2 regions of the Luteibacter sp. 22Crub2.1 genome follow, and region 2 is predicted to be linked to the other one. Evidence: riboswitches for the same ligand, from Rfam matches in the RefSeq annotation. Region 2 holds a riboswitch; the other holds the start of a gene.
The links. A riboswitch is a leader RNA that binds a small molecule or an ion and turns the genes downstream of it on or off. The one in region 2 is predicted to bind thiamine pyrophosphate.
Positions count from the first base shown of each region.

Region 1: it holds a riboswitch for thiamine pyrophosphate, as region 2 does, so the genes downstream of both, thiC (phosphomethylpyrimidine synthase ThiC) here and B5X73_RS01840 (TonB-dependent siderophore receptor) in region 2, are expected to answer to the same signal.

Region 1 is NZ_FUYT01000003.1:37,335-44,252, forward strand. It holds gene B5X73_RS03310 (DUF2333 family protein) at 1-277, opposite strand, end outside; gene B5X73_RS03315 (ferritin-like domain-containing protein) at 324-914, opposite strand; gene thiC (phosphomethylpyrimidine synthase ThiC) at 1,046-2,893, opposite strand; TPP riboswitch at 2,970-3,068, opposite strand; gene B5X73_RS03325 (TetR/AcrR family transcriptional regulator) at 3,104-3,769, opposite strand; gene B5X73_RS03330 (protein-L-isoaspartate O-methyltransferase family protein) at 4,130-4,789, shown strand; gene B5X73_RS03335 (TolC family outer membrane protein) at 4,824-6,176, shown strand; gene B5X73_RS03340 (hypothetical protein) at 6,344-6,918, shown strand, end outside.
Region 2 is NZ_FUYT01000002.1:2,775-9,692, reverse strand. It holds gene B5X73_RS01860 (DNA topoisomerase IB) at 1-376, shown strand, start outside; gene B5X73_RS01855 (hypothetical protein) at 442-1,362, shown strand; gene pssA (CDP-diacylglycerol--serine O-phosphatidyltransferase) at 1,602-2,222, shown strand; gene pnuC (nicotinamide riboside transporter PnuC) at 2,244-2,813, opposite strand; gene B5X73_RS01840 (TonB-dependent siderophore receptor) at 2,815-4,998, opposite strand; TPP riboswitch at 5,055-5,151, opposite strand; gene B5X73_RS01835 (phosphotransferase enzyme family protein) at 5,173-6,306, opposite strand; gene B5X73_RS01830 (MASE1 domain-containing protein) at 6,489-6,918, shown strand, end outside.

The DNA of each region.
Region 1 (6,918 bases), on a different contig from region 2:
TCTTGTCGTTGCTGAGGTAGCCGCCGCGCTTGTCCATCAGGGTGTCGACGGAGCGGATCAACGTATATGTGGTGACGGCACCGGTGCTCAGAGGCCTGCCGATGTCTTTCATGTGCGCCGTGGTGACGGTGACCGGGTCGAACTGTTCCGGCTCCTTGTCCCACCACCACATGAAGAACAGGATGACGAGGATCAGGATCGCGACCGGCACGGCGACCAGGAGTCCGACAGGGTTGCGCCGACGGGGAGCCGGGGCGGGTGGGGCGGTCGCATTCATGATGTCTTTCCTTATCGTCGCGAACGTGAGCGCCTAGCTTACCCAATCAGTGCGCGGAGGGGTTCGAGGGTTCCCAGGTCGTCGTCGGCTCGCCCTTGGCGCCGAGATTCTCCAGCAGCGTCGCCATGTCCTCGGCGTGCTCTTCTTCCTGCGCGAGGATGTCTTCCATGATGCGGCGCGTGGTCGGGTCGTCGTCGCCGATATACGTGACGATCTCACGGTAGCTGTCGATGGCGATGCGCTCGGCGATCAGGTCTTCCTTGATCATGTCGACCAGCGTGGTGCCTTCCACGTAATCCGCGTGGCTGCGGGAAAGCAGGCCTTCCGGATTGAAATTGGGCGTACCGTCGAGCTGGGTAATGCGCTCGGCGATGCGATCGGCGTGGGCCTGCTCCTCGTTGGCATGCTCCAGGAATTCCGACTTGACGCTCTGCGAGTGAATGCCCGGTGCCATGTAGTAATGGAACTTGTAGCGAAGCACGCAGACGATCTCCGTCGCGAGGGCTTCATTGAGCAGTTTGATCACCGTTTCGCGATCGGCGCGATAGCCGGCGGTCACCGCGCCGTCGTCGATGTGCTGACGCGCACGCTTACGGATGTTCTCAATATCGCTGATGAAAGGCTTCGTGCTGGCCATGGCCTGGTCTCCTGGGAGAGTGGGTTTAGGTATGGCCGGAGACGTTAAGGGCCCCGCCGGGAAGGCGGGGTGAAGGTTATGGGGTGCGCCATAGGCTCGGGGCCTGCCGGCGCAGGCTCCCGGCCATGCCGTCACGCCTTTCGGTACACCTCGGCGCCTTGCGCGACGAACTCCATGCTTTTTTCCGCCATGCCCTGCTCCGCGACAAAATCGCGCACGTCCTGGGTGATTTTCATCGAGCAGAACTTCGGACCGCACATCGAACAGAAATGTGCCGACTTGTGTGCGTCTTTCGGCATCGTCTCGTCGTGGAATTCGCGGGCCTTGTCCGGATCCAGCCCCAGGTTGAACTGATCGTCCCAGCGAAATTCGAAACGCGCCTTCGACAGCGCGTTGTCGCGCACCTGCGCCCCCGGATGCCCCTTGGCGAGATCGGCCGCGTGGGCGGCGATCTTGTAGGCGATGATGCCGTCGCGCACGTCCTGACGATTGGGCAGACCGAGGTGTTCCTTGGGCGTTACATAGCAGAGCATCGCCGTGCCGAACCAGCCGATCATCGCGGCGCCGATCGCACTGGTGATGTGGTCGTAGCCGGGCGCGATATCGGTGGTGAGCGGGCCCAGCGTGTAGAACGGCGCCTCGTGGCACTTCTCCAGCTGACGTTCCATGTTCTCCCTGATCAGCTGCATCGGTACGTGGCCGGGGCCTTCGATCATGGTCTGCACGTCGTGCTTCCAGGCCAGCTTCGTCAGTTCGCCCAGTGTGTCCAGCTCGCCGAACTGCGCCGCGTCATTGGCATCCGCGACGCAACCGGGACGCAGGCCATCGCCGAGACTGAAGGACACGTCGTACGCCTTCATGATTTCGCAGATGTCCTCGAAGTGCGTGTAGAGGAAGTTTTCGCGGTGATGGGCGAGGCACCACTTGGCCATGATCGACCCGCCCCGGGAAACGATGCCGGTGACGCGCTTCGCGGTGAGGGGCACGAAGCGGAGCAGGACGCCCGCGTGGATCGTGAAATAGTCGACGCCCTGCTCCGCCTGCTCGATCAGCGTGTCGCGGAAGATGTCCCACGTGAGTTCCTCGGCCACGCCGCCGACCTTTTCGAGCGCCTGGTAAATGGGCACGGTCCCGATGGGCACGGGCGAGTTGCGGATGATCCACTCGCGCGTCTCGTGGATGTGCTTCCCCGTGGAAAGGTCCATGACGTTGTCGGCTCCCCAGCGGATCGCCCAGACCAGCTTCTCGACTTCTTCCGCGATGCCGGAGCTGACCGCGCTGTTGCCGATGTTGGCGTTGATCTTGGTCAGGAAATGACGGCCGATGATCATCGGCTCGGCTTCGGGATGGTTGATGTTGGCCGGAATGATGGCGCGGCCGCGTGCGACTTCATCGCGCACGAACGCCGGCGTGATGTGCCCGGGCAAAGCGGCGCCGAACGCTTCCCCAGGATGCTGCGTGCGCAGGGCACTGTCGGCCAGCGCCTCGATGCGCTGGTTCTCGCGGATCGCGATGTATTCCATTTCCGGCGTGACGATCCCGCGGCGCGCGTAGTGCATCTGCGTGACGTTGGCGCCAGCCTTCGCCCGAAGCGGCAGACGCGTGCTGCCGAAGCGGAAGGCATCGAGCCGGGAGTCGTGCACGCGCGAGCGGCCGAACGCCGAGGACAGCCCATCGAGACGCTCGACGTCGCCCCGCTCCTCGATCCAGCCTGCCCTCAGCGCAGGCAACCCCGCGGCCAGGTCGACCGTGTGCGCCGGATCCGTATAAGGCCCCGAGGTGTCGTAGACGACGATGGGCGGATTCGCCTCTCCCCCGAACAGCGTGGGCGTGGCCGACTGTGCGATCTCACGCATGGCGACGCGAACGTCCGCCCGGCTGCCGCCGATGTGGATCTTGCGCGAGCCGACGATCGGCGTGGTGACGGAGGTGGAAAGCTCGCGCGCGGCGCGGGCAAGATCGGTGGGACTGGCATTCATCGGCTTCTCGTACCTTGCGGATAAGGGAGAAGCGGACGGCGCCGCCACGCCGTGCCCCGTGCATGGACGCACGTTGCCTGTCGTGGACGAAGCTTCCTACGCCGGTACGGACCGGATCAGGTTCGAAGGGACTCTCTCAGCCCGCGCAATTGCTTGGGCACCCCCGCTTCGAGGCCGATTCAACCACGAAGCGGGGCGGGAAGCGAGCGCTCAGCCCTTGGGCGAGCGCGGCTCATAGGCGCGGAGGAACATGTCGACGGCCGCCAGGGCATTGGCCTTGACCTCCTCGCCGAACTGCACGGCGCAGTCTTCGCAGCCAAACAGGCGCCGGATGAGCAGGTCGCCCTTGAGCAGCGCGAGGAACTGCGTGGTCGCACGGGAAATGTCGACGATATCGAGCTGACCGCGCGAGGTGGCGCCCTCGAGCAGGCGCATCACCAGCTTGTGCATACGTGCCGGCCCTTCCTCCCAGACCAGGCGACCGAAACGCGGATTACCGCCCGACTGGCAATCGGACAGAATCGCGCGGAACGTACCGACGGACTCGGTGTTGGTCTCCATCGCCGCATGCCGGCTGGCGATGTTGGTCAGCGTGACGCGGATGTCCGCGCCCGGGCTGAAGTCGAACAGGTCGTCCGGCAGGCGCTCCTGTACGTGCGCACGGATGACTTCACGGAAAAGGTTGTCCTTGTCGCCGAAGTGGCTGTACACGGTGAGCTTGGAAACGCCCGCGGATGCCGCGACCGCATCCATGCTGGTGCCCGCGAAGCCGCCCTGCGTGAAGAGCGCCTTGGCGGCATCCAGGATAGCCGCGCGCTTCTCCATGTCCTTGGGACGCCCCGGGCCCTGGCTCTTCATTTTCGGGCTGGCGTTCATGGCTGCACCTTCACAAACAGAAATTATGACTTTATTATACGCAGCGGTTCAGTTATTTCCACCACTCCTGCGGCATGAGCCTCAAGGTGGCGGTACGACGGAAGCGCTGCGCGGCGGATTACAATGAAGTGGGGCCACTGCCCGGGTAAACCCAAGGCGTTCAGGGGCTTGCACCATTCATCGTTCAGGCGCCAGCGAGTGAAGGCACGGTCGGGCATGACTTCCGTCAGCCCGGTCCGGTGACTTCCGGCACTTAGCTCGGGCGGTGGCGCACCCGCAGCCTTGGCACCATTGGGAAAACGGGCGCTAAGCGCTTATCCTTTCGAACCTTTTTCAGCTTTTCGTACGGGATCCAAAACCATGGCGATGAATTTCGAGCAGGCACGTCAGAACATGGTCGAGAACCAGGTTCGTCCCTGGGAAGTCCTCGATGCCGACGTCCTGGAGACGCTGAAGGGCGTCCGTCGCGAAGATTTCGTCGCGCCGTCCCACCGGAACGTCGCCTTCGCCGACCTGACCCTCCCGCTGGGCCACGGCGAAGTGATGATGAAGCCGGTCGTCGAGGGCCGCGTGTTACAGGCGCTGGAACTGAAGAAGACCGATGAGGTACTGGAAATCGGTACCGGCTCGGGCTTCCTGACCGCTTGCCTCGCCCGCCTCGCCGGCAAGGTCACCAGCATCGACATGCACGCCGACTTCGTCGACGCCGCCCGCGGGCGCCTGGCCGCCGCCTCTGTGGTCAACGCCACGGTGGAAACCGCCGAAGCCGTCAACGGCTACCAGCCGACGGGCGTTTTCGATGCCGTCGTGGTGACGGGCGCCGTCCATGCGGTTCCCGAAAAATTCGTGCGCTGGCTCAAGCCGGGCGGGCGCATGTTCGTCGTACGCGGCGATTCCCCCGCGCAGACGGCGGTCCTCCTCACCCACGAGGGTGAAGGCCGCTATCGCGAGGAATCGCTGTTTGAAACGGACCTTCCTTACCTGGCGCATGCCGCGCCGGTGAAGCGCTTCGTGCTTTGACCCAAAGATCTCCCATCACCCACGAGGCGAAACCATGCGCTTGAAGCTGCTCACCGTCGCGCTGGCACTGGCCGCGACGCCGTTCGCGAGCCACGCTGAAGACCTGCTCGACGCCTACCGTCAGGCCCGGGCCAACGACCCGGTGCTGTCGCAGGCCGATTCCACCCGTCTCGCCACGGGTGAAACCGTCGTACAGAGCCGTGCGTTGCTGCTCCCGCAGATCAGCGCGCAGCTGGGCATCACCCAGACGGATCAGAATGGTCCCGATCGCGACACGACCACGGGCACGGACCTCGGGCATACCCGGACGCGCAGCGAGTCGGCCACGGTCACCCAGAGCGTGCTCGACTTCAGCAAGTACTCCGATCTGAAGGCCGCCAAGTCGTCGTCGCAGGCACAGGACGCCACGTATGAAGCCGCCCTGCAGCAGCTCTCCACGCGCGTGGCCACGGCCTATTTTCAGGTCTTGACCAACGACGACGCACTGACCTTCGCCAAGGCCAACGAGCAGGCGCTCGCTCGTCAGCTCGAGCAGGCGCAGCAGCGTTTCGACGTCGGCCTGTCCGCGATCACCGACGTGCAGGACGCCAAGGCCCAGCACGACACCTCGGTCGCCGCCGTCATCACCGCCGAGAACACCCTGGCGGATTCGCGTGAGGCGCTGACCCAGATCACCGGCAAGCCGGCGGACAATCTGAAGAAGCTGCGCGAAGACCTGCCCATGGATGCCCCGTCGCCCAACGATCCGAAGGCCTGGGTCGCCGAAGCGGTCAAGAGCAACCCGACCATCCTCGCCTCGCAGTACAACGTCGACTCGGCGGAGCACAGCATTTCCTCCGCCCGCGCGGGTCATCTGCCGACCATCGACGCGAGTGCCGGTTACAGCAAGAGCACCTCCTGGACGCAGAATGCAGGCAGCCCGGCGACCGACGCCCTCAACCGTGTCTCGGGCAACGGCCGCGGCGGCACCAGCGTCGGCCTGACGCTCAGCGTGCCGATCTTCTCCGGCGGCGCCACGCAGTCGCGCGTTCGTCAGTCGATCTACCAGCGCGACGCCGCCCAGGACTCCCTGGAAAGCGCCCGCCGTCAGGTCGTCCGCGACACGCTGAACTACTACCGCTCGGTCGTCGCCGGTATCAGCAAGGTGGAGGCCACGAAGGCCGCCGTCGCCTCCTCGGAGAGCGCGCGCGACGCGACGCAGGCCGGTTTCGAAGTCGGCACGCGCACCATCGTGGACGTGCTGATCGCCCAGCAGAACCTGACCTCGTCGCTCAGCGACTACTCGCAGGCCCGTCATCAGTTCATCCTCGACAAGCTGCTGCTCAAGCAGACGGCCGGCACGGTGGACGTGAAGGATCTCGAGGCGATCAACGCGTTGCTGCAGTAACGGCTTTCCTTTCGGGGGAAGACTAAGAAACGGGCCCTCGCGGCCCGTTTTTTTTGCTCTTTGGCGGACACGCCCTACACGAACGCACGGGCGGCGCTGACTCCTACGAACCCGCCGCCCGACGAAGATGGCCGGGCCCAACCGGGCCTCGGAACCAAGGAAGAACCATGAAGGGATTGATCATCGTCGGTCTGCTGGCGACCACTGGCTTAGCCCATGCGTCACCGACCTCCCCGGCAGACCACAGGCTCAAGATCGTCGAATATGCGAGCGCCACGTCGTTCGAATACGACGTCCGGGCCAAAGGTGTTCTCGGCGATGTCGTTGCGCCGTATGCCACGGTCTGGACCAGCGCCATGCGCAACTGCGATGTGCGCGGCGGCTACGTCACCGAATACCACGACGGGTTCAAGCGCAGTTATTACGACACGCGCGAAGGCAGCGTACGGGTGAACGCCTATGCCACCTGCCGCGTTGCCGAGGATCCCTTCGCCCACCTGATCAAGGAGAGCCCGATGCCCGTGGCGTCCATCGTCACCGGCGATGGCCTGGGCCCGTCGACGGGGCTTGCCCAGGCCAGCGGCGAGCCGCACGCGGCCTATCGGGCCGTCCGCGACCTGGTATACAAGACGTGCCTGGACCAGGGTCGCCGCGTTCGCTTCATGAGCACCCACGTCGACAACCGGCCCAACGCGACGCCGCAGGTGGAAGGCCGGTTCGCCTGCAATTCCGGCCTCGACGC
Region 2 (6,918 bases):
TGTGGATTCGGGCATGGTCAACGACTACCTGCGCAGGGTGACGGGGGGCGAATTCACCGCGAAGGATTTCCGTACCTGGGGCGGTACCGTGCATGCCGTCGCCACGCTGGCGGCAACGCCGTTACCGGACAAGGGCGGTCAAGCGGCTTTACGCGCGACGCTGGCGGGTGCCGTAAAACAGGTAGCTTCCGTGCTCGGCAATACGCCTGCGGTCTGCCGCGCGTCTTACATTCACCCCGAGGTGTTCGAGGGGTGGCTCGTCGGCGAACTTCATCGGCATGTGCCACCTACCGGCCTCCATGCACCGCGCAAGTTGGAAGCGCTGACCCTGGCTTTTCTGCGACGGCGCCTTCGTGCGTCCGCCCGCTCCCGCTGACGCATGCGGATGGCTATAGTGCGCACACGGGGTTCGCGTTCCATTTTCCAGAGGTTGGTTTGACGATGTCGCGGTGGAAGGTGTTTCCCGTCATGTTCGGTCTGGCGACCGTGTCCGGTGCGCTGGCCCAGGAGGCGCCCGCCGCGCCCCCTTTCGCCCTCCCCGATGCGCAGAGCCACCGTGGCGTCGTCGACGACACGTGGATCGTCGCGCCGAAACGACTCCCAGGCGCGACGCTCGCGGCGGTGAAGAACTACGCGGATGAAGGTGACATCGCCGCCGGCGTCTCGCTGCGCTATCACATCGATGGCGCGGACTGGATCATCGCCGACGTGTTCATCTACCCCGCCGGCGAAGGCGATTCGTCGAAGATGCTGAAACAGGCCGCGGACGACTTCCGCGAATCGGTCGACTTCGCCGAGCGCCAGCAGATCTACCGCAACGTGTGGTGGGGAGACGAGGCTCCCTATACGGCGTCGCTGGCGGGTGGGAAGAAACTCGAGGGGCGGTTCCTGCCGATCGTATTCGATGCGCAGCAGGACATGCTGACCTCGCGCGCCTACCTGTTCTACCGCAAGCTGTACTTCGTCAAGATTCGCCTGAGCACGACGGTGGACGCGGTCGATTCCCTGGCAGAGCGCGCCGACAAGTTCATCGGCAACCTGCTCGACGGCGTCGATATCGTCAGTGTGGGCGGCTGCGGCAAGAAGATGGACATCATGGCGCTGCCGAGCGGGCAGACCGCCCCGGCGGATTTCACCGACAGCGTGAGCCCGGACGGTTTCGGCATCGCCATCAGCATGTCGAAGGCGGGTGGTGCCACGTACGCCACGCAGATGACCAGGGCGATGGCGGTTGCCGCGCGTCGGCAGCTCGCCACGGGCTGCACGTCACTCAACTACAAGCCGCCGGGTGACGACAGTGTGCGCGCGGTGCTGCACTTACGCTTCGGGCCCGAGGACTGGGGTGCCGCGCCGCGACACTGATCGGAAGAAGCGGCCGGGACGCGTCCCACGCCCGGCCGCTGTCGGTCACCGTGGCGAGTCGTTCTCAAATCCTTGAGCCGACCCGCCACCGGCGGCGACACAGACAGCATGACGGTCGTTGCCGCTTTGGCATATAGAAGAATTCTGAAAAATCGCGCGGATCGCAAGCGACCGCCTCTCCACGTCGCCCCGACTGTCGTGCCTTGTAAACTGTCGTCTTCACCCCGCCGAGCGAGCCGATGACCACGAAACCGCGACCGTTTTCCATGATCCGCGACTTCGCGCTGGCCGACTGGTTCACGCTGGGCAACGCCGCCAGCGGCGTGGGCGCCCTGTTCTCGACCATGACCTACCTGCAGGAAGGTGGCGTCTGGCACCTCTACATGGCATCGGGGCTGGTGTTGCTGGCACTGATTTTCGACGTGCTGGACGGACGGATCGCGCGCTGGCGCCAGCGCGCGTCGCTCATGGGTCGCGAACTGGACTCGCTGGCGGACGTCATCTCGTTCGGCGTCGCCCCCGCCGTCATCGGCTACGGCTGCGGTATGCAGGGCGGACTGGACCGCGCCATCCTGCTGATGTTCGTCTGTTGCGGCGTGTCCCGCCTGGCCCGCTACAACGTCACCGCCGAAGCCCACGCGAACGAGGAAGGCAAGGTGACGCACTTCGAGGGCACGCCCATTCCGACCTCGATCGTCCTGGTCGCGGTGCTCTGCGCCGCGTCGGCCACCGGCGCCCTGCACGAACGGATGTGGCTCGGCAGCGTCCAGATCGCCACGCTGGGCCTGCATCCGCTGGCCCTGATGTTCGCGGTCTCCGGCGCGCTGATGGTCAGCCGCACCCGCATTCCGAAGCTTTGAGCGGGCAGGCGCCAACCTTGCTCAGGCCGTGACCGGCCGCGCCGGTTGACGGCGCCACGCGCGCAGGCCGATCACCGCCAGCACCACGAATCCCGCGTACAACACGGCCGTGACCGGCAGTGCCTTGTAGATGTATTCACCGACGTAGAGCACGTCGACGACGATCCAGAGCCACCACGCAGCGACGTGTCGTCTTGCCTGCCACCATTGCGCGACGAGGCTGAACGCGGTGAGCCCGGCATCGAGCCACGGCAGGGAGGCGTCGGTCCAGCGATGCATCGCGTAACCGAGGGCCAGTGCCGCCGCCGCGCCGACCGCGAGGTGTGTAAACGCACTCCGACCATCCAGATCGGCGACGCGGACGTGACCGCTCCCATCCAGATTGCGTCGCCAGCGATGCCAGCCGTAGAGGATCAACAGGGCGAAAGCGATCTGTAGCAGCGTGTCGGAATAGAGCCTGGCGTCGACGAAGATCCACGCGTAGGCGATGACGGAAACCAGCCCCACCGGCCAGCACCACGGACTGCGTCGCGCCGTGAGCCACACGGCGGCTGCGCTCACCAGCGCGGCCGCCAGTTCGAACCACGACAGCTCAAAGTTCATAGGTCACCGAAAGGCGGGCCAGGCGCGGCATGCCGGGGAACAGGTAGGCGTCGCCGCCCGAGGTACCCGTGTCGCGCCAGTAGAAGCGATTGAAGACGTTATCGACATTCAGACGCCATGTCATCGCATGGCCGCTCACGGTGGTCGCGTAACGAAGCCCGGCATCGAACACATGGTAGCCGGGCACGCGCGTGGCGCCGTCCGGCGTCGCCACATTGCTGCTCGCGTAACGCCAGCCGCCCAGCACGGCGAGTCCCTGAACGAAGGGCAGGCTGTAGTCGGCATAGACGGCGGTACGCCAGCGCGGCACGTTGACTACCTGGTGGTCTTCATAAGACGGCGCGCCGGTATTTTCCGCACGCGCGCGGATCGCATTGGCGCTCGCCGTGATACGCAGCCGGTCGGTGACCTGCCCGGCAACGTTCAACTCGACGCCCGTATGCACCTCCTGTCCCTGCTGGACAAAGGTGAAGCCTTCGGCTGTGTCATCCGCACGTGCAAACTGATACGACTGACGGATGCGATACAAGGCGGCCTGCAGGTCGAGCACATCGCTCACGGCATATTTCACACCCGCCTCGACCTGGCGCGAATGCAGCGGTGCGAGCGTCGTGCCGCCGTTGGAGGTCCAGTAAGGCGCTTCTCGACCGAGCGAGATGCCTTCGCCGTAACTCAGGTACGTCGTCAGCGGCGTTGTCGGCTGCCACAGCACCGCTGCCTGCGGCAGCGTCTTCGTCTCACGTGTGTCGCGCTCGAGTGCGCCGGTGTCGTCGTAAGCGCGCTCGTCCAGCTTGACCAGGCGCGCGCCGGCCAGAACCTGCCACTGCTCACCCATGTGGATGCGATCGATCGCGAACAACGTGCGCTGCCAGCTGGTCAGGCGACGCACGGACGCGCCGGGCTGGTTCGGCGACGGGTCGAAAACGGGCACGACGCGATCATCGATGTTGGCCGTGCCGACATAGTCGTAGACGTAAGGACGCTGGTCGACCGTGCGACGGAACGCGCTGGCGCCGAGGTTGATCTCGTGATCGAGCGCACCGGTGGCGAAGCTGCCCGTGACCACGCCACGCACCTCGTCGTTCTGACGCGTGTCATCGGGGCTGCGGTAGTCATAGACGTCGTAGTCACCGTTCGGTGCGAAGAAGTAACCGGGTGTGGCACCCGATGCGCACGACTCGGCGTAGAAGCACCCATAGGCGAACGCGACGTTGTCGTCGATCACCGTATGGCTGTGACCCACCGACACCTGCGCGTTCCATGTGTCGCTGAAGCGGTAGTTGAAGCGCAGCGAGGTGTTGCTCGAATGGATACCTACCGGTCGTTGCCAGGGCTGGTAGCCGAGCAGTCGGGTGCGACTCGGGTGCGCCGGAATCGCCGTTCCACCGAGCAGCTGATAACCCGATGCGGAATTGCCACCGCTGGTCTGATAGTCGGTGTCGAGGAGCAAGGTCGCCTGTTCGTTGATTTTCCAGTCCGCGCCGAGCGACAAAAAGCTGCGACGCCCGTCGGTGTGTTCGATGGCACCGTGCGTCTTTTCGTTGGCGGCATTCACCCGCACGCCGAACGACGGGGTAAACCATGTGCCAAGGTCGAGCGCTTCGTAGCTCGAGCCGTGCGAGTCGGTGCCGAGCGTGAGGTTGTGCACCTCGGCTGGACGCTTGCTGACGTAATTGACCAGGCCACCCGGCTCGACCACGCCCGCCTCGAGACCGCCGAGACCCTTCAGTACTTCGACGCGCTCCTTACCCTCCAGCGCCTGCAGCTGCTCCGCGGACATCATCATGCCGTTGAAGCGAAAGCCTGTCGCGAGATCCAGCGGAAAACCGCGGATGGATACGTCCTGGTAGTAACCCGCCGGCGCGTAGTTGTCGTTGATCGCCGCGTCTCCGCGCACCAGCTCGCTGAGCGTGCGCGGCTGGCGATCGTCGATCTGTGCGCGGGTGATCACGGTGATGGCAGCCGGCGTGTCGTGCAGCGCCGCGCTGCCGAAGCTGCCGAAGGCGTCCAGCTGCGAGTCCGCGGCGTGGTAGCCGTCGGTCGCCGACGCGTGCACGTCGATGGTCGGCAGGGTGCGGGCCTGCTGCTGCGGGGCGGCATGGTCGTCCGAGGCCTGGGCCAGCGGAGCAAGGGCGAGCAGGGCCAGGGCGAGCGGGGTACGGGCAAGAGTCATCGTCGTCTTCGGGTTCACGGACGAAGCGACGGCGAACCACGCCGCCCGACAGGGCGTTTGTGGTTCTGCAAGCTCCCTACGCCGGTACTAACCGGGTCAGGTTCCAAGGGACTCTCTCAGCCCGGCGTATGCCGGGCACCCCCGCTTCTAGAACGCCTATTGAAGCACGAAATGTCAGCGAGCGTGACGGAGGGCGTCGAGCAGTCCCTGCCCTTCGGTCCCGGCGAACCAGCGGGCATGGCCCAGCAGGAAGGTCCGATAGGCCACGTCGGCGTGATCGCGGCGCCGCGTGATGCCTTCGAAATACTGCACTTCGGAGAGGGCGAAATCCACGTGGACGACTGGAAGGACATCGGCAAGCGCGGCCAAGTCCGCCGGAGCGAGCGGCCGGACGGACCGATAGCCGTCGAGCAGGCCGAGAGCCAGATCGATACGGGCAATCCCGCCCTGTTGGATGTCGAGCCACGCGATGGCGTTCCGCTCGATCGCCGTAGCCAGGTCGAACAGTGCGAACGTGCGCGCGGACAGGCCGAAGTCCAGCACGTCGGTGATTCGTCCCGCATCGCTCGCGTCGCTCCAGCAGAGGTTGGAAACGTGCCAGTCGCCGTGAGTCCACAAAGGCGTTTGTCGCGCTACGGCCAGGGCCGCAGCCTGCGTCCAAGGGCCGAGAACCGCACCCACGTCGTCGCGCCAGTCGCGCTCGCTCAGATAGGCGGCGAGCGCCGGCCGTCCGGGCAGCTGTCCGGCCAGTACCGAGAGGGGGTCGGACGCCGAGAGCATCTCGGCACGGGCGACCAGCAGGTGGGTCCCCCGCTGCGGCGCGTCGTAGCCTTCCGCCGCAAGGTGCAGCCGCGCGAGCATCGCACCCGCGGCATGCGCGTGCGCGGCGCCGCCCGCGGGCGACCACGAAAACGCATCGCGGTAGACATCGTTCCCGGTCGCGGAGCGATGCACTTCGTAGACCCAGTCGCCCCTGGACACCGAGGAGCGGCCGGTCGCGTCAGCGAGGATGTGCGGCACGGGGATACCGCCGGCCCGCAGGTGCGCCGCGAAGCGATGTTCTTCGGCCAGCGTCCGCTCGTCGCGCAGGCTCATGTGGTGCCGTTTGACGAAGACCTCGCCACCTGCGGTGGTGACGCGTGCCGCTGCCGAGAGCGGACGCGGACTGTGCCAGACGATGGCGTACGGCCCCTTCAGCGAGGGATAGCCGTCGAGCAGCGACGCCACCTCGTTTTCCGCCAGCGGCGGCCAGTCCGGCGCCTGCTGGTCGCCCGCGAGGCCGTGGGAAAAGTGGACTTCGTCGCTCATTCCGCCAGTGTATCGAACCCGCCATGCTCGTCTCACCCGCGCGCGAAATCGGCAAATTTACCAATTCGCCGTTTATTCGATGGCGAGCGGGCCGATAACCCTTCAAACTAGGCATGCCGAGAGCGGAAAGCGTCGCTACCGACTGCTCCGATCGGCCACCCGGGAGGCAAAAGGGGTCGAATGTGCGTGCACTGAACAAGGATCCGTTGGTCTGGGGGCGCTATGTCGCCGTCGCGGGCGCGTATGCCGCCTGCTACGAGCTCACGCGCAACTTTTCATTTTCGCACTGGATGCTCCCGGCCGGCCTGCGCCTGGCCTGCCTGCTGCTTGTTCCCTGTCGCTTCTGGCCCGCGCTCGCGGTCGGCGAAACCCTGCCCGTCGCTGAAATGGCTGCGCTGCATGCGCACGCGTTCGGCGTGCTCTGGGCCTGCCTCGTCTCGATCCCGACGATCGGCCTGTGCATGCCGGCGGTGATATGGATCCGGCGTCATGCGGACCTGCGTCGCGCCGACGGCCAGATCAACATGAACATGATCATGGTGGCGACGCTTGCCTGCGCCCTCATTGGCGGCGGTGCCAGCACCTTTACGCTGTCGATCGTGCAGATGGGCG